DNA from 4 places in the Acidovorax sp. LjRoot74 genome. Region 1 is predicted to be linked to each of the others. Evidence: predicted binding sites of a transcription regulator. Region 1 holds the regulator's gene; each other region holds the start of a gene.
What was found. The regulator sigma-54, encoded in region 1, starts transcription at its own class of promoters, with help from an activator protein. The targets are predictions, from matches to a motif close to TGGCANGNAANCTGCTTT.

Region 1 (7,071 bases):
GGAGGTGTCGATGTAGATCGTGGCTTCGTCGGTGGTCAGGTGCAGGTGGACGCGCACATCGGGCCACTGGGTGTTCACATCGGGGCGCACGCCGCTTTTGTGGCGGAAGCGGTCGGCCACGGCGTCTTTCACCTTGAGGCCCGCAAAGTTCAGGCTCTGAAGCGGGCTGTGCTGGGCCGTCACCTCGACCTTGAAGGTCTGGCGCGTGGTGAACCAGATCTCCCAGGCCACCTCGCTGGCCATGTTGTAGAGGTCGTTTTCAGACCGGTATGGGCGGTGGGCCAATTGCACCAGCACGCGCTGGGCCAGGCGGCTGTGCAGGTTGAGCTGCATGGCCTGGCGCCACGAGGCGCGCAGCAGCACGCCACCCCGGCCCACCAGCAGGTCTTGCCCCGTAAGGCCCGTGATGCCATGCACCTCGTCGGCCAGAAAGCCCTCGACGCCCGCGGCGCAAGGGAGGAAAAGTTGGAGTTGGTTCATGTCGATGGGGAGGATACGCGCTCGGGCACGGCGGGGAAACCGGGCTCACCCGCGCGGGCCAGCAGCAGCTGGCGGATGGATTCAGGGATAGCCGCCACCTTGCGGTCGGCCTTGCCGATGAAGACGATGCCGATCTTGCCGCGTGCCACTTCGCGGCCTGAGGCCTTTTCGGTCATGCAGAACACCAGGTCGAAACCGTAGCGGTTGAAGTCCGCAGGCGCCATCTCCACGCGCATGGTCTCGCCATGGAAACCTTCGGACTTGTACTGCGCCACGATGTCGCCCACCACGATGGACAGGCCGCCCACATCCGCCTCGGGGTAGCCCAGCGACTGGAAGAAGCGCACGCGTGCTTCAGACACCAGCGTGAGCAGCTGCGCATTGTCCAGGTGCCCGCCCTGGTTCACGTGGCTGATGTAGATCTGCAGCTCGGTGGCAAAGCCGAAGTGCGGGGGGAGGTTGAAGACGATGCGGGCCATGGGGCGGACAGGGGTAGGAAAAACAGGAGGCAGAGAGCGGGAGCGCGTGCAGGAATGTCACGCGGCGAGGGTTGCTGGGGCTTGCGTAACAACCGGCCGAGGGGCGGCATGCACGCCCAGGAACCACGGATCGCGCCGCAAGGGTGTGTGCAGCACAGGGGTACTGCAGATGAGGTGTGCCCCTTGTCTCTTATGCTCTCGGGCAGCGGATTTTACTGGAGCCCCCTATGCGCCCTTTCCATCGGACCCTGCTGACCGTGCTGGTGCTGGCCGCCGTGCCTTTGGCAGCAGGCGCCCAGACGCTCTACAAATCGGTGGGCACGGACGGCCGCGTTGTCTACAGCGACAAGCCCCCGGTGACAGGCGCCGTGGAAAAGACCATGAAGCTAGAGAACCTGCCGGTGAGTGTGGTGCCGGGCGCATCGCCCGCACCCAGCCCAGCGCCCCCAGACACCACACAGACCGCACAAACCACAGCCCCCAGGGGCGATGTCGTGCTCTACATGGCCACCTGGTGCGGCTACTGCAAGGCGGCGAAGGCCTACCTGGCGGGCAAGGGCATCGCGTACCGGGAGCTGGACATCGACACGCCTTCGGGCAAGGCGGCGTTCAAACAACTGGGTGCCCGGGGCGTGCCCGTTTTGCTGACCAACGGGCAGAAGATCGCGGGATTCACGCCGCAGGCGTATGACGCGGTGTTCGTGGCGCGCAAGTAATCGGACACCATCCCGCCACCTTCAGCGCGCCCAGGCAACACGCACGCCCCTCAAAGCAGCAGCGCTACAGCGCCTTGCGCAGATTCGCTGGCGCGATCTTGAGCGCCTCGCGGTACTTGGCCACGGTGCGGCGTGCGCATTCGATGCCCTGCTCCTTGAGCATCTCGGCGATCTGGCTGTCGGACAGCGGCTTGGTAGGGCTTTCGGCCGACACGAACTGCTTGATGAGCGCGCGCACGGCGGTGCTCGATGCGTTACCGCCGGTTTCGGTGCCCAGGCCCGAGCCGAAAAAATACTTCAGCTCGTAGGTGCCAATCGGCGTGGCCATGTACTTGGCAGTGGTCACGCGGCTGATGGTGGACTCGTGCAGGCCCAGCTCGTCGGCGATGTCGCGCAGCACCAGGGGACGCATGGCGAGTTCGCCATGGGTGAAGAAGTTCTTCTGCCGCTCGACGATGGCGCGCGAGACTCGTAGGATGGTGTCAAAACGCTGCTGGATGTTCTTGATGAACCAGCGCGCCTCCTGCAGACGCTGCTGCATCCCCTGGTGGCCTTCGCCGCCCTTGTGGCCGCGCAGCGCACCGGCGTAGATGTCGTGCACGCGCAGGCGCGGCATCACATCGGGATTGAGTTGCACGATGAAGTTGTGCTGGCCATCCCGCCCGTTGGCGCGCCCGGCCTTGCGCACGATGACGTCGGGGATGACGATGTTGCGTTCCACATCCGCAAAACGGCGGCCGGGGCGAGGCTCCAGGCGGGCGATGAGCGCCATGGCGGCGCGGGTGCGCTCCTCGCCATCACCACAGGCCTGGGTGAGGCGGCGCACATCGCGGCGGGCCAGCATCTCCAGCGGCTGCTGGCAGATGCGCAGCGCCGTCTGCACGGTGTCAGGGTCGGCCTCTTCGTCGGCATCCAGCGCCTTGAGCTGCAGCGTGAGGCATTCCGCCAGGTCGCGCGCGCCCACGCCCGTGGGTTCCAGGCTTTGCAGCAGGCGCTGGGCCACCGTAAAGCGGTGCACCAGTTCCTCGATCTGCTCCAGGTCCTCGGGGCCTGCCAAGGCGGCGGCGAGTTCTTCGAGCGGCTCTTCGAGGTAGCCATCGTCGTTCAGCGATTCGATCAGGAACCGCAGCGCGGCGCAGTCCACCTCGGACAGGCGCAGCGACAGCGCCTGGCGGTGCAGGAAGGCGGTGAGCGATTCGTGCGAACGGGCCAGCTCGGTGGCGTCGGCCTCGTCGCCTTCGGCACCGTTGTGGGTGCGTGCCGGGGCATCGCCGCCCCACTCGGCATCGTTGGGCGCCATCTCCACGGTGCCGTCGCCGCTCCAGTCGGGTTCGTCGGCGCCAGCGCCCAGCGTTTCAGCATCATTTTGGGGCTCTGCGCCTGCTGCGCTTGCGCTGGATGCTCCTGAAAATATAGCATCGTCTGCACTGTAGTCATCGGCCTGGGCGGGGGTATCGGCAGCTTCCAGGCCAAACTCCTCGCGCGGGGCTTCGTCGGCATTGCGTTCGAGGAACGGGTTTTCGTCGAGCATCTGCTCGACTTCCTGCGAGAGTTCGAGCGTGGACAACTGCAGCAGCCGGATGGACTGCTGGAGCTGGGGGGTCAGTGCGAGGTGCTGCGAGACGCGCAGCGACAGTCCAGGCTTCATCACATCCTGAAGTGTTCGCCCAGGTACACCCGGCGCACTTCGGCGTTGTCCACGATCTCGGACGGCGTGCCCTGCGCCAGCACACGGCCGTCGCTGATGATGAAAGCGTGGTCGCAGATGCCGAGCGTCTCGCGCACGTTGTGGTCGGTGATGAGCACGCCAATACCGCGCGCCTTCAGGAAGCCGATGATGCGCTGGATCTCGATCACGGCGATGGGGTCAATGCCCGCAAAGGGCTCGTCCAGCAGGATGAAACGCGGCTGGGTGGCCAGGGCGCGGGCGATCTCCACCCGGCGGCGCTCGCCCCCCGACAGCGCCATGGCAGGCGAGGCGCGCAGATGCTGCACGCGCAGCTCTTCCAGCAGAGCCGTGAGGCGCTCTTCGATGGCGTCGCGCGAGAGCGGCTGGCCGTCGTCGCCACGCTGCAGTTCGAGCACGGCGCGCACGTTTTCTTCGACCGTGAGCTTGCGAAAAATCGAGGCCTCCTGCGGCAGGTACGACAGCCCCAGGCGCGAGCGGCGGTGGATGGGCATGTGGGCCACCGAATGGCCGTCGATGCGGATGTCGCCCGCATCGCTGCGCACCAGGCCGACGATCATGTAGAACGACGTGGTCTTGCCCGCGCCATTGGGCCCGAGCAACCCCACCACCTCGCCTTTTTGCACCACCAGCGACACATCCTTGACGACCTTGCGGCTGCCATAGGACTTGGCCAGGTTCTGCACCTCCAGGCGGCTGCCGGCCTGGGTGTCAGGGCCGGGATGAACGGGCACCGCGCTCACTTGGAGCCGCCACCAAGGTTGCTGCTGGGGCGCAGCACGGGTGCCGCGCCCGGTGTGGAGGGTGCGGGCGCCGCAGCGCCTGCGGGCGGGTCCTTGGGCGCCAGCACCGCACGCACGCGGTTGCCGGGGGCTGGGGCATCGCCCGCCGCATTGGTGGCGGGAGCGCGCTGGCCGTCCACGGTGAACACGTCGGTGAGGTTGTTGTAGACGATCACAGCGCCAGTGATCTCGTCGCTGAGCGCTGCGCCCCGGTAGCGGCGCAGCTCGGCGCGGGTGATGAAGCGCACGTTGTCGGCCTTGCCGTCGTATTCGATGACCTCGCTCTCGCCCTCGATGTATTCATCGGGCGCGCCAGGCAAGGTGTCGCGCTTCTGGCGGAAGAAGGCGCGTTTGCCCGCCTCGGCCGTGACCACGCCGAACTGGTAACCATCGGCGTCCTGGCGCACATCCAGCCGCGCACCGCGCAGCACGATGGTGCCCTTGGTCATGACCACGCGCCCCGAGAACACGCTGGTCTGCTTGAGTTCATCGTGGCGCAAAGCGTCGGCCTCGATGTTCATGGGCTTGGCGCGGTCGGCTTTTTCAGCATGGGCCACGCCGTGAAGGCAGGCCAGGGCCGCGAGCAGGAGGGTCGGAAGGAGGCGGTGGTTCATAGGGCACGAATCTTGCAGTTCATTGTAGCCATCCCCACACGCCCTCCATGAAAAAAGCCCGCATCAGCGGGCTTTCTTCGCAGGGTATCCAGGGCCTTTGGCGCGTTGCAACCAGCGCCCAGGTCGGCCTGGGGCTTACTTTTGCTTGACCAGCGCTTCCACCACCTGCAGCACGTTCTGCATGTTGCCTGCCATGGTGCCGTCGGTGTAGAACTTGCCCGCCACGCCCATCGAGGGCACGCCTTCCACGCCATAGGCGTCCTGCAGCTGCGAAGCGCGGCGGACCTGGTTGGACACGGTGAACGAGGTGTAGACCTCCTTGAACTTGGCGGCATCCACACCCTGTTGAACCACCCAGGCAAAAATCTCGTCGTCCTTGGCGAGCTTGGCCTTTTCTACATGGATCGCGCGGAACACCTTGGCGTGCAGCGCTTCGAGCTTGCCCATGCCTTCCAGGGTGTAGAAAAGCTTTTGCTGGGGCACAAAGCTGGCGTTGAAGGCCACGGGCACGCGGCGGATGAACAGGTCCTTGGGAGCGGCCTTGACCCAGGCGTCCAGCGTGGGTTCAAAAGCATTGCAGTGGGGGCAGCTGTACCAGAAGAACTCGATCACATCGACCTTGCCAGCAGGAGCATCGGGTGCCACGGGCTTGTCCAGCCGCTTGTAGTCCTTGCCCTCCTTGAACTGGCGGGCCTGGGCCAGCGCAGGGGTGGCGACGGGCAGCGTCAGGGCGGAAGCGGCAACTGCCGAAGCAGCGGACAAAGAAAACTCACGGCGTTTCATGGCAAAGACTCTCCTAGTTCAGGTCTGGGGGATGGGAGCCGGGCCCCCGCAAAAAGTTCACGCAGCGTCAGCGCTGCACACGCACCAGGGCAGACTCCAGCCCCGCGCCGTCGAGTTTTTCCTTGAGCTGCTCGGCATCGTCCCGTTTGGTGAACGGGCCCACGCGCACACGGAAGACCGCGCGGCCGTTTTGTTCGCGCTCGCTCACACGGGCCTCCCAGCCCATCATGGCCAGCTTTGCGCGCTGGGCATCGGCGTCGGCCTGGGTGCGGAAAGCCCCGGCCTGCACGAAGTAGTCAAACGGGTCCACGTTACCCTTGGCAGCCGCCTTGGCCACGGCCAGATCGCCCAGCGGGTCGGCACCCGGCTTGGTTTCGGCCTTGGCGGCCTCGGGTTTGCTGGCGGCGGGCTTGGGGGCAGATGCCGCAGCGCGCACCTCGGGCGCTGGCGCAGCGGCCGAAGCGGGTGCAGACGCGGCAGCCGCCACGGGCGGCGTTGCGGGCCGGGCCGGGTTCTTGCCGTACAGCGGCGAGTTCGGGTCCCAGTTCTTGTTCTTCTGCGACTCGGCGGCGTCCATGTCTGCCGTGCGCCCGCCGCCCTTGTTCAGAAAAGGCACCGGCACCTTGGTCACATACACGGCCACCGCCAGCGCGGCGCCCAGGCCCACGATGACGCCGACGATAAAGCCGATGATGGTCCCGCCCGTCTGTTGCTTTTTCATATTGGTAGTAACTGCTTACATTCTGGCTGGAGCCGACACGCCCAGCACGGCCAGCCCATTGTGCAATACCTGCGCGGTGGCGGCGACCAGCGCCAGGCGGGCCTTCTTCACCGCTTCGTCGTCCACCAAGATGCGCTCGGCATCGTAATAGCTGTGGTAGCTGGCGGCCAGGTCGCGCAGATAGAAGGTCACGTCGTGTGGCGCCTCGCCGTCGGCGGCGGCCGTGAGCATCTCGGGGTACTTGGCCAATTGCAGCATCAGGGCCTGGGCCTGGGGGCCTTCCAGCGCCGACAGGTCCACATCCTTGAGCGACGCTACATCACCCCCACCCGCCTCTTGCCAGGCCCGCAGCACCGACTGGATGCGCGCATGCGCGTACTGCACGTAGTACACCGGGTTGTCGTTGTTCTGCGCCACGGCCAGGTCCACGTCGAAGGTGTATTCGGTGTCGGGCTTGCGGCTCAGGAGGAAAAAGCGCACCGCGTCCTTGCTGGTCCACTCGATCAAATCGCGCAGCGTGACGTAGCTGCCCGCGCGCTTGCTGATCTTGACTTCTTCGCCACCCTTGACCACACGCACCATGGTGTGCAGCACGTAGTCGGGGTAGCCCTGCGGGATGCCCACATCAGCCGCCAGCAGGCCCGCGCGCACGCGGGCGATGGTGCCGTGGTGGTCCGTGCCCTGGATGTTGACGACCTTGGTGAAGCCGCGCTCCCACTTGGCGATGTGGTACGCCACGTCGGGCACGAAGTAGGTGAAGCTGCCGTCCTGCTTGCGCATGACGCGGTCCTTGTCGTCGCCGTAGTCGG
Region 2 (7,071 bases), 2.6 Mb from region 1:
TGAGGAACGACCCCGCCACACCCATCAGTGCCGAGCCTGCCACGATGGAACCCGTGCGTGTAGCCGCCACCGAAATGCCCTGGCCCTCGGCCGCCTGCGGGTTCTCGCCCACCATGCGCACCGCCAGGCCCAGCGGGGTGCGCATCAGCACCCAGGCCAAGAGCGGCACCAGCAGCAGCGCCAGCAGCGTGAGGGGTGTCTGGGCAGAGAGGATGGGAATGCCCAACCATTCCATCGGCGCAAAGGGCTCAATGGTGGGCGGCGTGTTCACCTTGGGGAAGCTCACCCGGTAACCGTAGTAACTGAGCGCCGTGGCCAGCAGCGTGATGCCGAGGCCAGACACATGCTGCGACAGCGCCAGCCCCACGGTGAGCCACGCGTGCAGCAGGCCAAACACGGCGCCGGTGAGCGCTGCCACCAGCACACCCGTCCACAGCCCGTAGCCCGCATACACCGTGAGCCAGCCGGTGAAGGCGCCCGCCACCATGATCCCTTCAATGCCCAGGTTGAGTACGCCCGCGCGTTCGCACAGCAGCACGCCCAATGTGCCGAGGATGAGCGGGGTGGCCACGCGCAGGGTGGCGATCCAGAACGCGGGGTTGGCGAGGATGTCGAGCAGTTCGGTCATGCGGCTGCTCCGGCATGGTTTGCTTTGTTTTTGATAGCTAAAAAGGCATGGTGGACGCGCGGTAACAGCCTATTTTTTTTGCATTTTTGGTGCACGTGCTTGTTCATGGCGTCCTCACTTCCAGCGCACGCGGTACTGCGTCAGCAGCCCGGCCACCAGCACCGCAATCAGCGACGTTGCCACGATCACATCCGCAATGTAGGTGGGCACACCCACCGCGCGGCTCATGCTGTCGGCCCCCACCAGCACGCCCGCCACAAAGGTGCCCGCCGCGATCACGCCCAGCGGGTGCAGCCCCGCCAGCATGGCAATCACGATACCGCTGTAGCCGTAGCCGGGCGACATGTCGAGCGTCACATAACTCGTGCGGCCCGCCACCTCAATCGCGCCCGCCAGCCCGGCCAGCCCGCCCGAGAGCAGGGCGACCAGAACGACCGTGCGGGTGATCGGCACACCCGCAAAGGCGGCAGCGCGTGCATTGGCCCCCGCAGCGCGAATATCAAAGCCCGGCACCGTGCGCGCCAACAGCGCCCACAGCATCACCGCCAGCGACACGGCCCACAGCAGCCCCGTGTGCAGCCGCGTCTGCGGCACCAGCTTTGCGAGTTCCAGATCGCCCTGCAGCGCCACGCTCTGCGGCCAGCCCATGGAGAGCGGGTCTTTCATCGGCCCGTCGAGCAGGGCCGACACCAGCAACAGCATGATGAAGTTGAGCAGCAGCGTGGTGACCACCTCGTCCACCCCCAGCCGTGCCTTCATCAGCGCCGGGCCCAGCAGCAGCGCGGCGCCCGCCAGTGCTGCCGCCAGCATCATGAGTGGGAAAAGTACATAGGGCGACCATTCCAGCCCTGTGCCGCCATGCATGCCACCCACGGCCACAGCGGCCAGCGCACCGGCGTAGAGCTGCCCCTCGGCGCCAATGTTGAACAGCCGCGCCCGGAAGGCCACGGCCGCTGCCAGCCCGGTCAAGATCAGCGGCGTGGCGCGGGTGAGGGTTTCGGTCAGTGCGAACACCGAGCCGAATGCGCCCTGCAGCAGGAGCGCATAGGTCTGCCCCACGGGCGCGCCAGCCCACAGCACCAGCAGTGCGCTGACGAGCAAAGTGAACACCACGGCGCCTACCGGCGCTAGCACGTAGGCGGCGGGGGAGGTGTGGTTGCGTTTTTCGAGTCTCATGGGTTTTGTCGCTCTTCTCGTGACTTCACCGATTCAGGTCCACTCGCACGAACCGTTCACGCTGAGCTTGTCGAAGCGCCGCGCAAGGCTTCGACAGGCTCAGTCCGAACGGCAGGGGGAGCGCCCGCCATGGCCAGTCCAATGGCTTCGCGTGTCCAGTCTTCCGTGGGCCGGGCCTCGCTCAAATGCCCGTCATGCATCACCGCCACGCGGTCGCCCAGCGCCAGCACTTCGTCCAGGTCGTCAGAAATCAGCAGTACGGCGGCTCCCGCATCGCGGGCGTTGATGAGCTGCTGCTGCACAAACATCACCGCGCCAATGTCCAGCCCCCAGGTGGGCTGGTGGGCCACGATGAGTTGGGGCGCGGGAGCCGAATTACCCGCCGCGTCCTGCGGCGGCATCAGCGCCCGGCCCAGGATGAGCTTTTGCATGTTGCCGCCCGACAGCGACCGAGCAGGCGCATCGGCTCCGCCGCCACGCACGTCAAAGGTCGCGGCCACGCGCTGCGCATGTTGGCGGGCCGCCCGGCGCTTGACCCAGAAGGCGCGGAACCACGGGTGCGCAAACCAGGGGCCGCGCAGGCGTTCGGCCACAGCGTTCTCCCACACGGGCAGGTCACCCACCACGCCCACGGCGTGACGGTCTTCGGGGATGCGGGCCACGCCCTGGCTGACCAGCCATGCGGGGCGGGCTTGAAACGGTGCGCCGCGCAGGGTGACCTGGCCGGTGGTGGCTGCGCGCACGCCACACAACACATCGGCCAGTGCCACCTGGCCGTTGCCGCTCACGCCCGCAATCGCCACGATCTCGCCTGCGCGCAGGGTGAGGGAGACATCGTTCAACCGGTCGCGCCCAGCGGGTGCGGTGCTGACGTTGGTCAGGGTGCAGATGGGATCGCCCACGTTCTTGGCGGGGCGGCGTTCGGCCGCCTCAATCGCATGGCCCACCATCCATTGCGCCAACAGCCCCTGCGTGGTGCCATGCGCAGGCGCCTCGGCCACCAGCTTGCCTTGGCGCAGCACGGCCACTCGGTGCGATACGCGCAGCACCTCGCCCAGCTTGTGGCTGATGAAGATGATGGACAGGCCCTGCGCCACCATCTGCGCCAGGGTGTCGAACAGCGCCTCGCTCTCCTGCGGGGTGAGCACGGCGGTGGGTTCATCCAGGATGAGGATGCGGGCGCCCCTATAGAGCGCCTTGAGGATTTCAACGCGTTGGCGTTCGCCCACCGAGAGGTTGCCCACCTTCGCATCGGGGCTGACCGGCAGGCCAAACTGCTGCGATACGGCCAGCAGCTTGGCGCGTGCCTCGCTGCGGCGCGAGAACGGCTGCCACAGCGGCTCGCTGCCCAGCAGCACGTTGTCCAGCACCGTGAGGTTGTCGGCCAGCGTGAAGTGCTGGTGCACCATGCCAATGCCCGCCGCCAGCGCCGCGCGCGGCTGGCCGGGCGGCAGGGGCTGGCCGAAGACTTCAATGTGACCTTCGTCGGCCACGTAGTGCCCGAACAGGATGGACATTAGCGTGGACTTGCCCGCACCGTTTTCGCCCAGCAGGGCCAGCACTTCGCCGCGTGCCAAGGTCAGGTTGATGCCGTCGTTGGCGACGAGCTTGCCGAAGCGCTTGGTGATGCCCGACAGGCGCAGGACAGGGGCGGTGGACTCTGCCATTTACTTCCAGTTGGCTAAAAATGCCCGCAGCACCTTGGCCGAATTGGCGGCCGCCACGCCCATGAAGGTGCCCATCTCGTTCTCGCCCTCGCCACCACCGGCCAGATCGCTCAGCGACCTAAAGGCGATGTAGGGCACGCCGTTGCTGTGCGCCACCATGGCGGTGGCGGCGGTTTCCATGTCGAGCACGTTGGCCTCGAAGGTCTTGAACGCGTATTCACGGAAGGCCTTGTTGTCTACAAACGCCTGGCCCGAGACGCCGTTGCCACCCACCACCAGTTGCGGGCGCTGCTTGAGGCAGGTGGCGGCCAGGCAGTGCTCCAGGCCCACGTTCTGCAGGCTGCGGGCGGTGGCCAACATCTTGGGGTCGGCTTCAAACCAGAACTTTTTGGAGAGCTTGGGCTGGGCGGCCGAGCGCACTTCCACGGGGCGCGGGTGCATCATGCCGAAGGCGGGCATCGTCAGCTCGCTTTTCATCCAGGCGGGGGCGCTGTACTGGCCGGGCTTGTCTTCGCGCGCCATCAGCCATTCCATGTACTGGCCCCACTGCGCGGGCACCGTCACGTCGCCAATGTGCAGGCTGGGGTTCACGCCGCCCGCAATGCCGCTGAACACCACATGGCTCACGTTGAAGCGGTCCAGCACCAGCTGGGTGTTCATGGCTGCGTTGGTCATGCTGATGCCGGAGAGGAACACCACCACGGGCTTGCCTTCCAGCGTGCCGGTGGTGAACTCCACGCCGTTGACGCTGTGCTTGGCGGGTTGCTGCACCTGGGGTAGCAGCACGGTCAGCTCGGGCGCAAAGGCAGAGATGACGGCGATGCGGGGCGTGTCGTCCAGCCGCACAGCCGTCTTGCCGGGCGCGGTGGTGGTACAGCCTGCCACCACGGCGGCGAGGGCGAGGGCGCCCAGCAGGCGTGTGCACCGGGCGATCAGGGAGGGCTTGGCCGTGGGGATGGATTGCATGGGGGTGGTGCCTCGTCAAAGAAAACAGCGGTGCGTGCAGTCAACGCTTCAAAACAAACAGGCCACCGCTTTGCCGGGGTGGCCTGTGCACAGACTGGAACAGGGGCGGGCAGGGGGGAGCGCCCGCACGTTCAGTGCTTACTTGGCCGTCGATTTGGGCTGGCTGTCGTCCACCTTCACGGTGAACTTGCCCGCCAGGATGTCGGCCTGCTTGGCCTTGACCTTGGCCACGATGTCGGCGGGCACCTTTTTCTCGAACGTGCCCAGGGGCGCGAGTTCAGAGCCCTTGTGTTTCATCATCGAGTACGGGCCGTAGTCCTCGGCGGTGAACTTGCCGTCCTTCACCAGCTTGAGCGCGCGGTCGATGCTGGGCTCCATGTGCCAGATGGCGGACGCGACCACCGTGTCGGGGTACTGTGGCTGGGTGTCGATCACGTTGCCGATGGCGAGCTTGCCTTTTTCCTTGGCCGCGTCGCTCACGCCAAAGCGTTCGGCGTAGAGCACGTCGGCACCCTTGTCGATCATGGCAAAGGTGGCTTCCTTGGCCTTGGGTGGGTCGAACCAGCTGTTGATGAAGGTGATGGTGAACTCGACCTTGGGATTGGTCTCTTTGGCGCCCGCCATGAAGGCGTGCATCAGGCGATTCACCTCGGGGATGGGGAAGCCGCCCACCATGCCGATCTTGTTGGACTTGGTCATGCCGCCAGCCACCATGCCGCTGAGGTAGGCAGGCTCCTGGATGTAGTTGTCGAACACGCTGAAGTTGGGTGCCTGCGGCTTGCCGGAGGAGCCAAGCAGGAAGGAGGTCTTGGGGAAGTCCTTGGCCACCTTGCGGGCGGCGGCTTCCACCGCAAAGGCTTCGCCCACGATGAGCTGGTTGCCACCGGTGGCGTACTCGCGCATCACGCGCTCGTAGTCGGCGTTGCTCACGTTTTCGCTGGCCTTGTATTCGATCTCGCCGCGCGCTTCGGCGGCCTTGAGCGCCTTGTGGATGCGGCTGACCCATTGCTGCTCAAAAGGCACCGTGTAGATCGCCGCGACCTTGAGCTTGGACTGCGCTGTGGCCAGCGACGGCGCCATCGCCATGGCGGCCGAGAGGGCCAGGGAGGTGCAGAGCAAGCGTCCGGTGAAAAGGCGGCGAGTGGTCATGGTGGGGTTCCTTCAGACAAATGAACAAAGGGATTGGAGGTGCCTTTGTCAAGCAAGGAGCGCGCCAGTAGGCCCCTCGGACTGCGGCAAACCGCTGGCAAGTCTGCCAGAGGAAAGCCACCAGGTGGTAAAAATCTGCGGAGGTAGATGAGCCACCATGAAAAAAAGCCACCGCCGGGCTTCATGGCCCTGCGGTGGCTGGTGCACGCCCTGGCGCGCTGCGCTCTTATTTGGTGCCAAAAATCCGGTCGCCCGCATCCCCCAGCCCCGGCAGGATGTAGCCGTGGTCGTTCAGCTCGCGGTCGATGGCGGCGGTGAAGATCGGCACATCGGGGTGCGCCTTCTGCAGCGTGGCCACGCCTTCGGGGGCGGCCAGCAGGCAGACGAACTTGATGGAGCGGGGGTTGAGTTTCTTGAGCCGGTCCACGCAGGCGGCCGCCGAGTTGCCGGTGGCCAGCATGGGGTCCACTACGATGATGTCGCGCTCGTCCATTTCAGACGGCATCTTGAAGTAGTACTCCACGGGCTGCAGCGTGGCCGGGTCGCGGTACAGGCCAATGTGGCCCACGCGCGCGCCGGGCACCACGTTGAGCATGCCGTCCAGAAAACCGTTGCCTGCGCGCAGGATGGAGACCAGCACCAGCTTCTTGCCGTCGATGACCTTGCCGGTCATGGTCTCCAGCGGGGTTTCGATCTCGATGTCCTGCAGCGGCATGTCGCGCGTGACTTCGTAGGCCATCAGGGTGGAGAGCTCGCCCAGCAGGCGGCGGAAGCTGTTGGTGCTGGCGTCCTTTTTGCGCATCAGCGTGAGCTTGTGCTGGACGAGGGGGTGGGTGATGACGGTGACGTTGCTCATGGCTGGAAGTAGGGTTTTGCTTTTTTGAAACGGGCGTCAGTCTGCCAGAAACCGCGAGTAGCGCGGCAGATCGACGTTGCCGCCGCTCACGATCACACCCACGCGCTCGCCTTGCAGCAGCTTGGCGCCGTTGTCTTCCCCCGAGAACGCCTGCGCGCCCGCAAAGGCCAGAGCGCCCGTGGGTTCGACGACCAGCTTCATGCGCTGGGCAAAAAAGCGCAGGGCTTCGATGAGCTGCTGGTCGCTCACGGTGACGATGTCTTCGACATGCTCGCGGATGATGGGGTAGGTGAGTTCTCCCAGGCTCGGGGCCTGCGCACCATCGGCAATGGTGTGTGGGTTGGGGATGCGCACGAGGTGGCCCGCGCGCAGCGACTGCTGGGCGTCGTTGGCCGTCTCGGGCTCGACGCCGATCACCTTGCACCGGGGCGCGAGCGCTTGTGCTGCCAGCAGGCTGCCCGAAAGCAGGCCCCCGCCGCCCAGGCAGACAAACAGGTAGTCGAGGTCGGGCACCTCCTGCAGCAGCTCCAGGGCGGCCGTGCCCTGGCCTGCAATCACATGGGGGTGGTCGAACGGCGGGATCAGCGTCATGCCCCGCTCGTTCGCCAGCTGGCGGCTGATGGCCTCGC
Region 3 (7,071 bases), 210 kb from region 1:
CCGCCACGGCAGAAACAGTGGGCCCCACCGGGGTGGAGATGGAGGCGCTGACGGCGGTGCAGGTGGCCTTGCTGACTGTTTATGACATGTGCAAGGCGGTTGATAAGCAGATGACGATAAGTGGCGTGCTGCTGTTGGAAAAGCATGGAGGGAAATCCGGAAGCTTTGAAAGATAGCAACACCGCTCGCTAGAAAGAATCAATTGGTAGGTAGGCCGCAGGTTCGGCAGTTGAAGCGTCAATTAATACAGTCCAGGCAGCACCATTTCGCCCAACAAGAGGAAGATAGTTCAAATTCTCCGTAGTGCGTCCTGTTTTTTCTGCGGCTGCGTGAATATTGTCTTTTTGAGCAGGGAAGCGTGTGAGTAAATCGGAAATAGGTTTCGATGCTTTAATAATATCTGCGGTTGATTCTGCATAGGAGTGCCATAAATCACTGCGGGCGGCGAGCGGTACCCCTCCGAGGGCCGCAATTGTTGCATCGAAACTTTCCGCTCGATCCTTGAAGGGGCGTAAAGCAATTGGGGTTGGGCCTGTCAGCGGCAAATTTCTCAGAGCAGGAGGGGCTTTGCTCAATAAACTAGGTTCAATCTCCGCAGCATGCACTACGCTGAATCGTGAGTATTCGAATACCAAATGGACTGGACGCGCCTCAAAAACTGTCCACAAACCGTAAGCTAGTGCCGCTATTTGTAGAATCCCCACAATGGTCAGGTCGGTTGCCAGTTCTCGTTTGGGTTTTGATTTATTGAAAATTGCAAACGTTATCAAGGGGCCAATCACTACATCTACGGTGATAAGTAGGGCGAAAAGTGATTTTCCACTGGAAATTTCTCGATATGGGTAAGGATACCAGAGTCCAAAAACCAGGAGCGCAGCAAACACCGCGATGAGCAAACTAATGGCCAGATGGGTGCCACTTGCAATCAACCTGATTTTGATGGAGTTGGTGATCGAGGTTCTCATGGGTTTTGAGTATTCTACAATTTATGGAGTTTTGATGGCGGCAAGCTCGGGGTACTTGCTTTCCTCCAAGTCTCGTAGGACGAATACTGCTGCATCGTAATACATTTTTCCATACATGCCACGAATGATTTGCATTTGTTTGGTAGCTGCCTGGGGATTTCCATTGAGTCCTAGTGCGATGGCATATCTCAGGCTGAGCGCTCCGTAGGGGAAGCGCAGAGAAGATTTTCTGAGATTATCCAGCTCATCCGGCGTCATATCGCGCTTGGCTTCCTGTCTTGCTGCGATTAACATCGACTTCATCTGGGAGAGCATCCATATCTCGGGAGGCGTATAATCTTTTGGTGTTTGTCCGATTCGAAGATTTTCAAAGCGCACGACACGAAAATCTTCCTCAACTTTTACGTATTCATGAATCGCAATGACCGCCACAGAGAGAAATAAGGCTAGGATTGCAGCCAATGGGGCTCGTGTGATGGAGGTTGAGGGCGCGCGCAGGCAAGATGCCTCTACAAATCCTATCATTAGACCTGCGGAAATAAGAAAATAAGAGTATGCGAATGGATATTCCAGGAGGCTGTGCACCACAACTGGGGTAAGGCAGGCCATGGCATAGACTCCACCAACCTCCCTCAACAATTGGATCCTGGAAAGCAACCAATAGGCGCAGAGCGAAGTGAGCACAAGTCCCAGAGGAATGCCAGTCCATGCCAATATGTCTAAAACGACATTGTGGGCATTGGTGTAAGTCATCGAGCTTTGTACCGTGAGACTGCCTGCCGAATGGGCTGTGGGTGTCTGGTTCCAGCCATATCCTGTCCAAGGGGCTTCCAAAATACCATTGAACACTTGGTGCCATATCACCAGTCGCCCATTATCTCTGAGGCCAATGAGGTTTCGGCTCTCGTCCATGAGCATTGCTTCGCTCACCAGCGGCAATAGTTGTGCTGCTGTAAGCAACAACAACAGCCAACCGAGAATATACCGAGGCTTCAGGCGAGATGAATGGCCAATGTTTTTCCAGGCAACAAAGAGGGCCATCGCCACTGCACTCAAGATCCCTGCGCGAGACTGGGTGAGCACGAGTACGAGTGTCAAAAAGCCTCCGCCACATACCAACCCCCACGGGCCTATGCGTTTTTGCTCATAAGTCCAAGTCAGCGCAGCAAGGCCCATCAACAGCAGCGTGGCGAGTTGATTGGGTTGGCCTAGATTTCCAAGTGCCCGTTCGCCGAAGTCGGTTTGTACAACGTACATTGCCAGCGGCCCTTGGAGGTCCAGCCACTGCAGCAGGCCTATGGCTGCCGAGATCAATGCGGCCAGCCAGATTGCACAAAAAATGGGGAACAGGTTCTGTTTTCTACTGGGCTCCGTGGATGCGTAGGTGTAGCCGAGCGCAATAGCCGCCGTCAATGCCGTCAAGTAAATGGAGTTGACCAAGGCATCGCCAGCGAACAATGCAATGCCACCAAAAAACTGAAGCCATGGCAGGAGGATCGTAACTGCTGGAATCCAGATCCACTTGGGTGCCATCAATGTAGAGCCTGATTGCCCACCCACAGTGCGGCTGGCTACCAGCAGCCAAAGCCCCAGCAACGCCAGTGTCTCAGCATGAAAGTTCACCCAAGGCCGGTAGTGATCATAGGAGAGCCAGGAGAGGAAGAAACCGAGAATGCCGAAGGCATGAAGCAACGAGGCGGGCATAAATAAAAAGAGCGGCCTGAGCCGCTCTTTAGAGGTCAATTGGCAATTATGCGGCGCGGCACGAGCCAGGCAAGAATTTGGCCAGCATAGGCGTGCCAGTAGTGCCAGGACCGCACAGCCAGCTGTTCACAGCCAAGCCGAAGTTAGGCTGCTGGCAGGTCGCGAAGGTGGTCTGTGTTGCAGCACTGCAAGCAGCCATGCGAAGAGTACCGTTGGCGCCGGTGGCAATGTTTTGCGTAGTCACGATGATTTGCACGCCACCACCCGCAGTGGCAGGCGCAGATGCGGTCGTGTCAATTCGGCTCACATACTTGGTACCAGAGCCGACCGAGACTTCGCAACCCCAACCGTTTGCGGCGATTGCCGTACCGGACGATGCCGATTGGATGGTTTCGGTGATGCTGGTGCGGCAAGAAGATGCTGCCAGAATGGCTTCAGACACCTTTGCACGAGCCGTGTAGTCCTGGTACGCAGGCAGAGCCACGGCAGCCAAGATACCGATGATCGCAACCACGATCATCAGTTCGATCAGGGTAAAACCCTTTTGGATAGAGCGCTTCATGAAAAACTCCTAGGAAAAGTTGCAAATGCGCAGTTGCTATGCAATCCCCGTGCCTGCCAGGGCGGGTCTTGTCTGCCGACTGCTCGACTGCTGTAAGAGCCCTGAAAAAGACAGCCGGCGCCTTTGAAAGGGGTGCTGGATCAGCAAAGTCAAGCAACTGATGAGCAAACATCCGAAAAAAAGGTTCTTCTTCAACATTGTTCACAGACCTCTTCGGGGGAGCGCACTAGATAGATCTGTCTCGCGCCAAAAAAAGCCCCCGTCGATCATGTGACTTTACATTTTTGTCAGTCAGTATTGTCAAGCCGACTCTCACACCTCAAGCGTTTGACCTGCTCTCAGCCAGCGGATGTCATGAGGACCAAGTTGGATGCCCGCTGTGCCATCAAGCTGCCGAATCTCCTCCATGATGAGTTCGGTTTCTGAAGGCTTGGTGTGTGTGATGTAGATGGGGTAGCGGTTTGCCGGGTGGATATGCGCCAGTTCCTGGGCCAGGGTGTCTGGTGACAGGTGCAGGCTGCGGCAGGCAAGATCGCGTTCGCGGTTGCTGAAGGCGGTTTCTATGACGAGGTAGGCTACGGGCAGCGTGTTAACGCGGTCCCAGAAGGCCTGGTTGCGTTCGGTGTCGCCACTGAACACCCACCAGCCCGCGTCTCCGCGTACGGCGAAGCCTACGGCAGGGACGGTGTGGCGCGCGGGGAGAACTTCGATTTCGGTGCCGTCTATCGCCAGCAACTCGCCGGTCGCAAAGGCTTGGTACTGAAGGAATGGGGATGCTTGCGATGGGATTGTGCTGAAGTCTGGCCAGATCACGTTGTTGAACACGTGTGCCTGGAGTGCTGCGATCGTGGCAGGCAAGGCATGAACCTGTAAGGGGCTGCGGCGCGAGGACGAGACCGCGTCCAGCATCAGGGGCAGTGCGGCGATATGGTCGAGATGCGAGTGAGTGAGCAGGACATGGTCAATTCGGCCCATTTCCTCCAGCGTAAGGTCGCCCACGCCGGTGCCCGCATCGATCAGGATGCGGTCTCCAACCAAGAAGGACGTCGTGCGACAGTCCTTGGCGATGGCACCGGAGCAACCCAGCACGCGAATCTGCATGTCAAGCCTTCCCGCTGTTGTTTTGGTTGCCTGCTTACTCTGTCTACTTACTTGGTGTCGAAGTTGGTGGCGCTGTCCCACTCCGGGTTGAAGGGCAACAACCGGAGGCTCGCCACGCGTTCGGCGTACAGCGCGTGCAGCACAGCGTTGGGTTCGAACTCTCGCAACTGAGTCAACAATGCATCACATTGTGCCCATTCCTGCACAGCATAGGCTGCTAGAAATTGCGTCCACACTTCCAGCTCTTCCGCTTGGCGATGGGGCACCTGCCCCAGTTTGCCCAAGGGTTGGTAGATGGGAACAGCCTGGGCTTTGCCTTTGACGCGCACGCGGTCCATCTGCTGCCAGACAAACTGAGGGGCCAGTGACTGGGCACTTTCACTTACCACAATGGCAGTGCCGTAGTGTTTGGACAGGCCCTCCAGACGCGATCCCAGGTTCACGGCATCGCCGATGACCGTGTAGGCGCGGCGTATGTCCGAGCCCATGTCGCCCACGCACATGACGCCCGTGTTGAGCCCGATGCCTACTCCGATTTCAGGCAGGCCACGCTGCCGGTGGTCGGCATTGATCTGCCCGATGGCCTGGGCCATTTCCATGGCGGCCGACACGGCGAGGTGGGCATGGTCCGGAGTGGCAACGGGGGCACCCCAAAATGCCATCACGCAGTCGCCCATGTATTTGTCAATGGTTCCCCGGTGACTTCGGATGATGTGGGTGAGTTTGCTGAACACCTCGTTGAGCAACGCCTGCAGCTGCAGTGGCTCCATGCGCTCCGACATCGCCGTGAAGCCACGCATGTCACAGAACATCACGGTCAACTCGCGGTTGGTGGCTTGCATGCTGTAGTGCTCGGGTTGCTTCACCATCTCAGCCACCAGCTCGGGTGGCACATACGCGCTGAACAGGGTGGCCAGTTCACGCTTGGAGCGGCTCTCCACAAAGTAGCCATACGCCATGTTGAGTGCAAACGCCAGCAGCGCCATCACGACTGCCGTGGCGAGTGGTAAAGCGAGTCCGTGCGCAAGATACAGCCAAAGGTTGACGCTCACCAGCGCGGTCACCACGCCCCCGCTCAGCAGCACTGCTGCGGATGCCGACAGCAAGGGCAGCGCAATGGCCAGCAGCAGTCCAGCGCACAGCAGCTGCAAAGCATCAAAGCCAATGGCGTAGTCGGGCCGTACGATGTTCTTGCCATCCAGGAAGGCTGAAAGCACATTGGCATGCGCTTCCACCCCCGGATAGGTTCGGCCGACGGGGGTCACCCGCAGGTCCAGCAGCCCGGGCGCTGTGGAGCCCACCAGCACCAACTGGTCTTTGAGTTGGCCTGGTGGCAGTTTGCCTTCCAGGACATCCGAGGCAGAGACATACCGGAAGGAGCCACCCCGGGCATCGCCCGGACCTCGGTAAGGGATAAGGGTTGCCAGCTGATCATCCACCGGCAGCGCGAGGGAGCGGCCATCGGCGCGTAGCACGATGCTTTGCAAGGCATCATAAGTGCCGCCGGGGACCGGATTGGCGAAGCCCGGGTGGATCTCGGGTGAACCAATCACGGCGCGGAACATGGCCAGGGCCAGTGATTCGTAGTATTGCCCCTGGTACTCGGCCAGCAGCGGGAGGGAGCGCACAACGCCATCTTCGTCGGTGATCGAATTGAAGAACCCGGCAGCGGGTGCGGTGTTCGCAAGACTCTCGATGTTGCTGCTATAGCCCTTCCACGACGTGGCGATCAGTGGCAAGCCGCGCAAGCGGTCCAGCGGCAGCGCTGGAGGGGGCAACGCCCCCTTGGTGATGCCGTCCCGGTCGCTGCCCGAGAGGTAGTAGCCAAGGACCACAGGGCGGCCCTGCAGGGACTGTGCAAACAGTGCGTCGTAGTTCAGCGACGGGGCAAGGCGTGCAAGTTGTTCCTGGAACCCGGGTTGTTCGCGCAATGCTCCTTGCGCCAGCTCGCGCAGTGTGGAGAGCCCCGAGCTTTCATCTGCTTCTGCAAACACGACATCGAAACCCAGCACCGACACCTGTTGCCGTTCGAACAGTTCGCGCGTCAGGGCAGCCAGTTTGTCGCGCCTCCATGGCCATTGGCCGACCTGGCCCAGGCTCTTTTCATCGATGTCGATGATGACGATGCGCTCGTCCAGCGTGCGGGGCATGGTGACCCGCAGGCGCGTGTCGTAGATGATGTTGTCCAGCCGTTCCAGCACCTGCAGGTGCAGCACATCGGCAATGTGCAGCAGCGCAAAGACCAGCGGGATCAGGGTGACAGCGATACGCCGCCAGCGGCGCAGGAACAGGTGCGATAGCTGCTGTCGCATGGTCCTGGCCGCATGGAGTGGAAAGGTGTGCGGTAACAGCACTGTTGTGGCAGCCGTGAAGGCCCCACACCAGCGCTAGCCCTCAGACCTGTTCGAATTGCATCTCGGTGCCAGCCAGTTCCAGCCGGTCTCCATGCTTGAGCGGCACGGGAGATGTTCCGATCGAGGCGCCATTAAGCAGAGGTGTTTCGGGGCCCTCCACATGGGCCAGCACAAATCCCTGGTGGCGTTTGGTGATGGAGGCCACGGCCACACCTGGTTTGCCGATGGTTGTCACCACCTTTTGCAAGGACACTTCTCGCCCGGCCGCCGCACCCGACATGACTCGGATCACTGCGGAGATGGGCATGGGGGCGGGCGCCGTGGGGGTCGGCCGCGCAGCCGTGCCCATGGGGGGAACCATGCCCGGCTTGAAGATCATGGTTTT
Region 4 (7,071 bases), 3.0 Mb from region 1:
AGCACTGCTGGCTCCTTTGCAGGCAACCTTTGAGCCTGGCACCCATCCCGCCATGCACCCGGGCCGCTGCGCACGCGTGCTGGTGCAAGGCCGTGCGATCGGTTTTGTGGGCGAGTTGCATCCTCAGTGGCGCCAGTCCTGGGATTTGCCCCAGGCCCCTGTGATGTTCGAGCTGGAGCTGGATGCCGTATTGCAGCGTGTGGTGCCGCAGTTCAAATCTGTGGCCAAGCACCAGGCGGTGGAGCGCGATCTGGCTGTGGTGGTCGCGGAGCGTGTGACGCACGCTGACATCATGGCGGCGGTGCAGCAGGCGGTGCCCGGTGCCACGCTTCGCTCGGCCGTGCTGTTTGATGTGTATCGCCCCAAGGTGCTGCGTGCAGGCGAAGAGGCCTCTGCAGGTGGACTGGCGCAAGGTGAGAAGAGCCTTGCCGTGCGCTTGACGCTGGGCAGCGACGACGCCACGCTGACGGAGGCTGAGATCGATGCTGCGGTGCAGGCCGTGGTGGCTCAGCTGGTCCAGCGCACGGGTGCAAGGCTGCGTGTTTGATGACCGACAAAGATAACGCCCAACCGGGGAGGGATGCCATGATCGAATTTGCCGTCGAAAGCCTGGAGACACCGGCACTGACCAAGGCACAGCTGGCCGATCTGCTGTTCGACCAGATCGGCCTGAACAAGCGCGAGTCCAAGGACATGATCGACGCATTCTTCGATCTGATCGCGCAAAGCCTGGTTGAGGGCAAGGACGTCAAACTCTCGGGTTTTGGCAACTTCCAGATTCGCACCAAGGCGCCGCGTCCAGGGCGCAATCCGCGTACTGGGGAGGCCATTCCCATCAGGGCGCGCCGGGTGGTGACTTTTCATGCCAGCAGCAAGCTCAAGGAGCAGATCCAGACAGCGGCTGTGGTGTGAATTTGTACCGAATTTGTGTGCAAGATGAAATCGGTGGCTGGCAGTATTGGCGCGTCTGCAGTACGCTTGTCGGCTTTCCGGTTTGAATCCGCATCCCATGGGCACCACCCTTCCCTCCATTCCTGCCAAGCGATACTTCACGATTGGTGAGGTTGCGGAGTTGTGCGGCGTCAAGCCCCATGTGCTGCGCTACTGGGAGCAGGAATTCACGCAGCTGCGGCCCATGAAGCGGCGCGGAAATCGGCGCTACTACCAGCACCATGAGGTGCTCATGATTCGCCGCATCCGCGACCTGCTGTACGACCAGGGCTTCACCATCAGCGGGGCCCGCAATCGACTTCAGGAGTTGGCCCATCCCACACGTGAAGAGCCTGCAGGGGCTGCGGTGGAGTCGTTCGACAGCGAGTTGCCGAGCATGCTGCTCGACAGCACTCAGGATCTTTCGATTCCTTCCGTGGGCTTCGCATTGGACTCCAATGCAGTGCGCAAAGAGTTATTTGAGATTCGTGCGCTACTTTCTCTGGGCTGAGGTTTTTTGTGTATATAATCTAAGTCTTGTCGGCGTGTAGCGCAGCCTGGTAGCGCACTTGCATGGGGTGCAAGGGGTCGCGAGTTCGAATCCCGCCACGCCGACCATTGTTAGCAAAAGCCCAGAACCGAAAGGTTCTGGGCTTTTTTGCTTTTACGCCGCTTTGGGCAGGCTGAGAGGTTGCGCACACCTCTCTTGCGCTGAAACGGTGGAGCCGCTCTCGACATGGGTTCGAAGCAGCACATTGCCTTGTGTTGAGTGCGCCAAGACGGAACAAAACAACGCCCACATTGGGTCAAGGATCTTCATGATCGACGGATTGGTGGCCGGACGGCTTTACGGCGAAATCGAACAGCGTATGGACAAGGCGGGCAAAACCTTCGCTCTGGCCAAGGTGCGGGCCAGCACCGCCGATGGGGAGGTTTTGTTCGTCAACGTGATTGCGTTTGATGCAGGGGTCTGCGCCTCGCTGCTCTCCCTGCAGGATGGTGACTCGGTGGCGCTTTCTGGCAGCCTGACTCCACGTGTGTGGACCGACAAACAAGGCAACACCCGACCCGCGCTGGACATGGTGGCGCACCGGGTGGTCGTGCTGCCAGGGGTGGAGTCGGTGTGATCTGAGGCAGGGGCTTAGCGCCGCTTCGGGCGACCATGGCTCTGCGCTGCGTCGTGCTGACATGGTGGCCGCCCGCTTTGTGCTGAGCGGTGGGTGACCTGCTGGTTTTTTAGAGTGTGAGGCCTCCGTTGCGGGCCTCGCGGTGGGCCGTTCCGTTCCAGGCTGCCGCGATATTGACGCTTCTATTTTTGGGGTGCGGGTTTCCCAGGCGCAAATCCCAGGGCTTTGAGTTCGTCCTCACTCAGGTGTAGCTCGGTCAGTTCGGGTTGTCGTGCTTCTACATTGCGCCGCCGCTCAAAGTTGGTTGGCGGGCCTGCTTCTGTCAGTCGTCGGTCCTTCCCGCTGCGCCGGTCGGTGGCGACTCTGCGTTCTACGCTCATGGTCGTGATCTGCTGTTGGCGTTACAAAAATGGGGTTTGGCGCCTGCACTCGCCTGGGCCTGCACAAAGCGTGTGCTTCGCAGTCTGCCCGAGTTGATGCTGTTTGCAAACCAAAAAAGCGACCCGCTGTGAGGAGCTGGCGAGGAGATCAACACCTTGCCAGACATTGGGGATTCCCCATGTTGGGGATGCCTCGCGCACCGCATTGATGCGCCTTCACCTTGGTGGCGAACAAGCAGCCCGGGCTGTGCCCTTTGCCGCTCGGAATGAGCGTTTGCGTTTCCTGTCCTGGGATGAAAAAGATCGGCATGGATATTGCTGATCTCTTGGTGATCCTCCGGTAATGCTGCCCGGGATCCCATGAAACCCTCCGCTAAAGATGGCGGAACCCAAGCGAGTGCTGGGCGCAGTGGCCCACGTTTGGCTGTTCCAACCCACGCCCCGTGCTGTCTGCGGAGGGTGTGTTGCTTCGGTGCCCTGGACGGGGCCCGAGGTGCGCATCCTGCCTGTATCTCCCCCTTGGCGACGCACCGGGCCCTTGCAGGATGAAAAGCATGAAGATTGTTCTTATTGGCCACGGTATGGTGGGCCACAAGTTCCTGGAAAGCCTGGCTGAAACGGGGCTGTCCAATGTCGAAGTGACGGTGCTGTGCGAAGAGCCCAGGGCTGCATACGACCGGGTCCATTTGTCCGAATTCTTCAGCGGCAAGACGGCGGAGGACCTCTCGCTGGTCGAAGCGGGTTTCTTTGAGCGCACAGGCTTTTCGCTGCGACTGGGGACGCGTGCCGCGTCCATCGACCGGCGCACACACACTGTGACCACCGTCAGCGGCGACGTCTTTCACTACGACAAGCTGGTGTTGGCCACTGGATCCAATCCGTTTGTGCCGCAGGTGCCAGGGCGTGAGCGCGACCATTGTTTCGTCTACCGCACCATCGAGGACCTGGAGGCCATGCAAGCCTCAGGCGCCAAGTCCAAGACCGGTGTGGTGGTGGGCGGCGGCCTGCTGGGCCTGGAATGTGCCAAGGCGCTGCGTGACATGGGCCTGGAGACCCATGTGGTCGAGTTTGCCCCCCGCCTGATGGCCGTCCAGGTCGATGAAGGCGGTGGGCGTGTGCTCAAGGCCAAGATCGAGGAGCTGGGCGTGCAGGTGCACACTGGCCGCAACACCCAGGAGATCACGGACGGTGCGCGTGCGCGCCACCGCATGAAGTTTGCGGACGATTCGTACCTGGAGACCGACATGATCGTGTTCTCTGCTGGCATCCGCCCACGCGATGAACTGGCTCGCCAGTGTGTACTGGCCATCGGCCCGCGCGGTGGTGTCGCCATCGACAGCGCTTGCCGCACCAGCGACCACAATGTGTATGCCATTGGCGAATGTGCCTCGTGGAACGAGCAGACCTTCGGTCTTGTGGCGCCGGGCTACGACATGGCCCGCGTCGCGGCCCGCCACATCGCGGGCGATGCCGAGGCGGCCTTCGTCGGCGCCGACATGAGCACCAAGCTCAAGCTCATGGGCGTGGACGTCGCCAGCATCGGCGACGCCCATGGCAAGACGCCGCACAGCCGCAGCTGCCAGTACGTGGACGAGCGCCGCCAGGTCTACAAAAAGATCGTCATCAGTGAGGACGGCAAGCAGCTGCTGGGCGCCGTGCTGATCGGCGACGCCACCGAATACGGCACGCTGCTGCAGATGGCGCTCAACGGCATCACCCTGCCCGAGGACCCCGAGTTCCTGATCTTCCCGTCCAGCGACGGCAAGGCCAAGCCCGGCCTGGGCGTGGACGCACTGCCCGACACCGCGCAGATCTGCTCGTGCAACAACGTCACCAAGAGCGGCATCTGCGAGGCCGTGGGCAACGGCGCCTGCACCATCGCCGAGATGAAAGTCTGCACCAAGGCTGGCGCCACCTGCGGCGGCTGCGTGCCCCTGGTCACCCAGGTCATGAAGGCCGAGATGGCGCGCCGCGGCATGGCCGTGAACAACCACCTCTGCGAGCACTTCGCGTACTCGCGCCAGGAGATCTACCACCTGGTGCGCGTGGGCCAGATCAAGAGCTTCGAGGACCTGCTGGCCAAGCACGGCAAGGGCATGGGCTGCGACATCTGCAAGCCCGTGGCGGCCAGCGTGTTCGCCTCGTGCTGGAACGAATTCGTGCTCAAGAAGGAGCTGGCCAGCCTGCAGGACAGCAACGACTACTACCTGGGCAACATCCAGAAGGATGGCTCTTACTCGGTGGTGCCGCGCATGCCCGGTGGCGAGGTCACACCCGACGGCCTGATCGCCGTGGGCCAGGTGGCCAAGAAGTACGGCCTGTACACCAAGGTCACGGGCGGCGCGCGCGTGGACATGTTTGGCGCGCGGGTCGAGCAGTTGCCGTTGATCTGGGAGGAGCTGATCGCCGCCGGTTTCGAGTCGGGCCATGCCTACGGCAAGTCCCTGCGCACCGTGAAGAGCTGCGTGGGCTCTACCTGGTGCCGTTACGGAGTGCAGGACAGCGTAGGCTTGGCCGTGGAGCTGGAGAACCGCTACAAGGGCCTGCGCGCCCCGCACAAGATCAAGTTCGGCGTCTCGGGCTGCACGCGCGAATGCGCCGAAGCGCAGGGCAAGGACATCGGTGTCATCGCGACCGAGAAGGGCTGGAACCTGTACATCTGCGGCAATGGCGGCATGAAGCCGCGCCATGCCGAGCTGTTCGCGTCCGATCTGTCCAAGGAAGACCTGGTGCGCATGATTGACCGGGTGCTGATGTTCTACGTGCGTACGGCCGACCGGCTGCAGCGCACCAGCACCTGGCGCGAAAACCTCGAAGGCGGCCTGGACTACCTGAAAGACGTTTTGCAGAAGGACAGCCTGGGCCTGTGTGCAGAGCTGGAGTCGCAGATGCAGAACGTGGTGAACACCTACCAGTGCGAGTGGAAGACGGCGGTGACCGACCCCGAAACACGCAAGCGCTTCCGCTCGTTCGTGAACAGCGACAAGGCCGACGAGAACGTGCTCTTCGTCGAGGAGCGCGGTCAGATCCGCCCCGCGCGCGCCGAAGAACGCGGCCAGGCCGTTGCAAAAGTGATCCCCATCCGTCAGGCCGCTTGAAGAAAGAAGAGAACACCATGAGCGCACTCCCCATGACCAGTACCGACGCCCTCGCATGGACCGACATTTGCGCGGTCGATGACATCCTGCCCAGCACCGGCGTATGCGCCCTGGTGGCCAACCGCCATGTGGCGGTGTTTCGTGTCGGCGCCGATCAGTTTTTTGCCATCGACAACGTGGACCCCAAGTCCGGTGCCAGCGTGCTGGCTCGGGGCTTGGTGGGCAGCATTGGCGATCGTGTGGTGGTGGCTTCACCGCTGTACAAAAACCACTTTGATCTGCAGACCGGCGAATGCCTGGAGTTGCCGGGGCAATCGGTGAGCGCACACAGCGTGCGCGCTGTGGGCGGCCGTATCAGCGTGGCCGTGGCCTGACACAATTGCAGTCACGACGCGGCACTTCTGCTGCGTCCCAACAAACAGGAATCCTGCATGCCAGACCCGGCCGCGCCTTTGTCGGTATCGAACCTTGTGCTCCGCTCCAAACAGCTGGAGATCGATGCCGTGCGCCATCTGGCGAGCCGTGCCGAGCTGGTGGATGTGATCGGGCAACTGATCCAGGGCCTGCAGCGGGAGCGGGGTGTTTCGGGCGCGTACCTGGCGTCCAAGGCGCAGCGGTTTGCGGATGTGCGTTTGCGCGTCATCGAGGAGGTCGTGCCCCTGGAGGTGCGGCTGCGCGACGTGTTTGCGCAGCACATTGAACCGGGGCAGGGCGCCACTGCCAAGGCGCTTTCGCTGATGGCGTGGGCTTTGCTGGGCCTGGAGTCGCTGCCCGCGCTGCGCATCCAGATCGAGCGCCAGGCCATGTCGGCGCACGACTCCGTGGCGGCCTACAGCCACCTCATCGCGGGGCTGATAGAGCTGGTTTTCCACGTTGCTGACGCGGCAGGCCTGCCCAGCGTGTCGCGCATGCTGGTGGCTTTGCTGCACTTGGTGCAGGCCGAGGAAGAAGCCGGTCAGGAGCGGGCCCTGGGAGCCTTGTTGTATGCCTCCGGCAGCAGCAACGAGGCGCACCAGCAGCGGGTGATTCACCTCATCGATGCCCAGGAGCGCAGCCTGCGCGTGTTTTCTGAATTTGCAGAGCCTGCGCTGCGCGCGCGCTGGGAGCAGCAGCAGCTGGTGCCTGGCATGGCCCAGTTGGAGCGCCTGCGCCGTGCATTGTGTGTGGCCCGGCCGGGCGCCTCCCTCGACAGCGACCTCAGCGACACCTGGTTCGATGTGTGCTCCGAACGCATCAATGCGCTGTGGCACCTGCAGGTGGATCTGGTCAAGCGCCTGCGTGAAGACTGCGAGGCGCGCATCCTGGAGGCCCAGCAAGACTTGCAGGACTCCAAGGGCCTGCTGCGCGGCCTACGTGACAACCCGCCACAACGCACCCATGCGGTAGACCGCTTCTTCGACATGGCCCAGGTGCCATCGGCCTTGCCTGAGCCGGTAGGGGGAGGGCGCACGGGTGAAGCAGCCTCGCTGGTGGACCTGCTGCAGACCCAGTCTGCGCGCATGGCCAGCATGGAAGCCGAGCTGGAAGTCGCCCGCC

Region 2: ACSQ3O_RS12000 (BMP family protein) is a predicted target of sigma-54. The motif match lies at 5,636-5,653, and genes of this name have one in related genera.
Region 3: ACSQ3O_RS25715 (pilin) is a predicted target of sigma-54. The motif match lies at 3,269-3,286, and genes of this name have one in related genera.
Region 4: nirB (nitrite reductase large subunit NirB) is a predicted target of sigma-54. The motif match lies at 2,742-2,759, and genes of this name have one in related genera.

The regions. Positions count from the first base shown of each region.
Region 1 is NZ_CAXUTI020000001.1:5,199,394-5,206,464, forward strand. It holds gene ACSQ3O_RS24720 (THUMP domain-containing class I SAM-dependent RNA methyltransferase) at 1-480, opposite strand, end outside; gene ACSQ3O_RS24725 (acyl-CoA thioesterase) at 477-959, opposite strand; gene ACSQ3O_RS24730 (glutaredoxin domain-containing protein) at 1,187-1,675, shown strand; gene ACSQ3O_RS24735 (RNA polymerase factor sigma-54) at 1,740-3,323, opposite strand; gene lptB (LPS export ABC transporter ATP-binding protein) at 3,323-4,105, opposite strand; gene lptA (lipopolysaccharide transport periplasmic protein LptA) at 4,102-4,758, opposite strand; gene ACSQ3O_RS24750 (thiol:disulfide interchange protein DsbA/DsbL) at 4,894-5,541, opposite strand; gene ACSQ3O_RS24755 (SPOR domain-containing protein) at 5,609-6,262, opposite strand; gene argS (arginine--tRNA ligase) at 6,278-7,071, opposite strand, start outside.
Region 2 is NZ_CAXUTI020000001.1:2,560,722-2,567,792, forward strand. It holds gene ACSQ3O_RS11980 (ABC transporter permease) at 1-628, opposite strand, end outside; gene ACSQ3O_RS11985 (ABC transporter permease) at 743-1,804, opposite strand; gene ACSQ3O_RS11990 (ABC transporter ATP-binding protein) at 1,861-3,471, opposite strand; gene ACSQ3O_RS11995 (5'-methylthioadenosine/S-adenosylhomocysteine nucleosidase) at 3,472-4,437, opposite strand; gene ACSQ3O_RS12000 (BMP family protein) at 4,576-5,586, opposite strand; gene upp (uracil phosphoribosyltransferase) at 5,813-6,442, opposite strand; gene ACSQ3O_RS12010 (threo-3-hydroxy-L-aspartate ammonia-lyase) at 6,479-7,071, opposite strand, start outside.
Region 3 is NZ_CAXUTI020000001.1:5,407,845-5,414,915, reverse strand. It holds gene moaC (cyclic pyranopterin monophosphate synthase MoaC) at 1-176, shown strand, start outside; gene tfpZ (TfpX/TfpZ family type IV pilin accessory protein) at 189-965, opposite strand; gene ACSQ3O_RS25720 (Wzy polymerase domain-containing protein) at 987-2,708, opposite strand; gene ACSQ3O_RS25715 (pilin) at 2,716-3,231, opposite strand; gene ACSQ3O_RS25710 (MBL fold metallo-hydrolase) at 3,544-4,332, opposite strand; gene ACSQ3O_RS25705 (CHASE2 domain-containing protein) at 4,380-6,644, opposite strand; gene ACSQ3O_RS25700 (FHA domain-containing protein) at 6,727-7,071, opposite strand, start outside.
Region 4 is NZ_CAXUTI020000001.1:2,188,919-2,195,989, forward strand. It holds gene pheT (phenylalanine--tRNA ligase subunit beta) at 1-547, shown strand, start outside; gene ACSQ3O_RS10145 (integration host factor subunit alpha) at 586-912, shown strand; gene ACSQ3O_RS10150 (MerR family transcriptional regulator) at 1,010-1,441, shown strand; tRNA gene ACSQ3O_RS10155 (tRNA-Pro) at 1,472-1,548, shown strand; gene ACSQ3O_RS10160 (single-stranded DNA-binding protein) at 1,749-2,057, shown strand; gene nirB (nitrite reductase large subunit NirB) at 2,992-5,535, shown strand; gene nirD (nitrite reductase small subunit NirD) at 5,553-5,909, shown strand; gene ACSQ3O_RS10175 (nitrate- and nitrite sensing domain-containing protein) at 5,967-7,071, shown strand, end outside.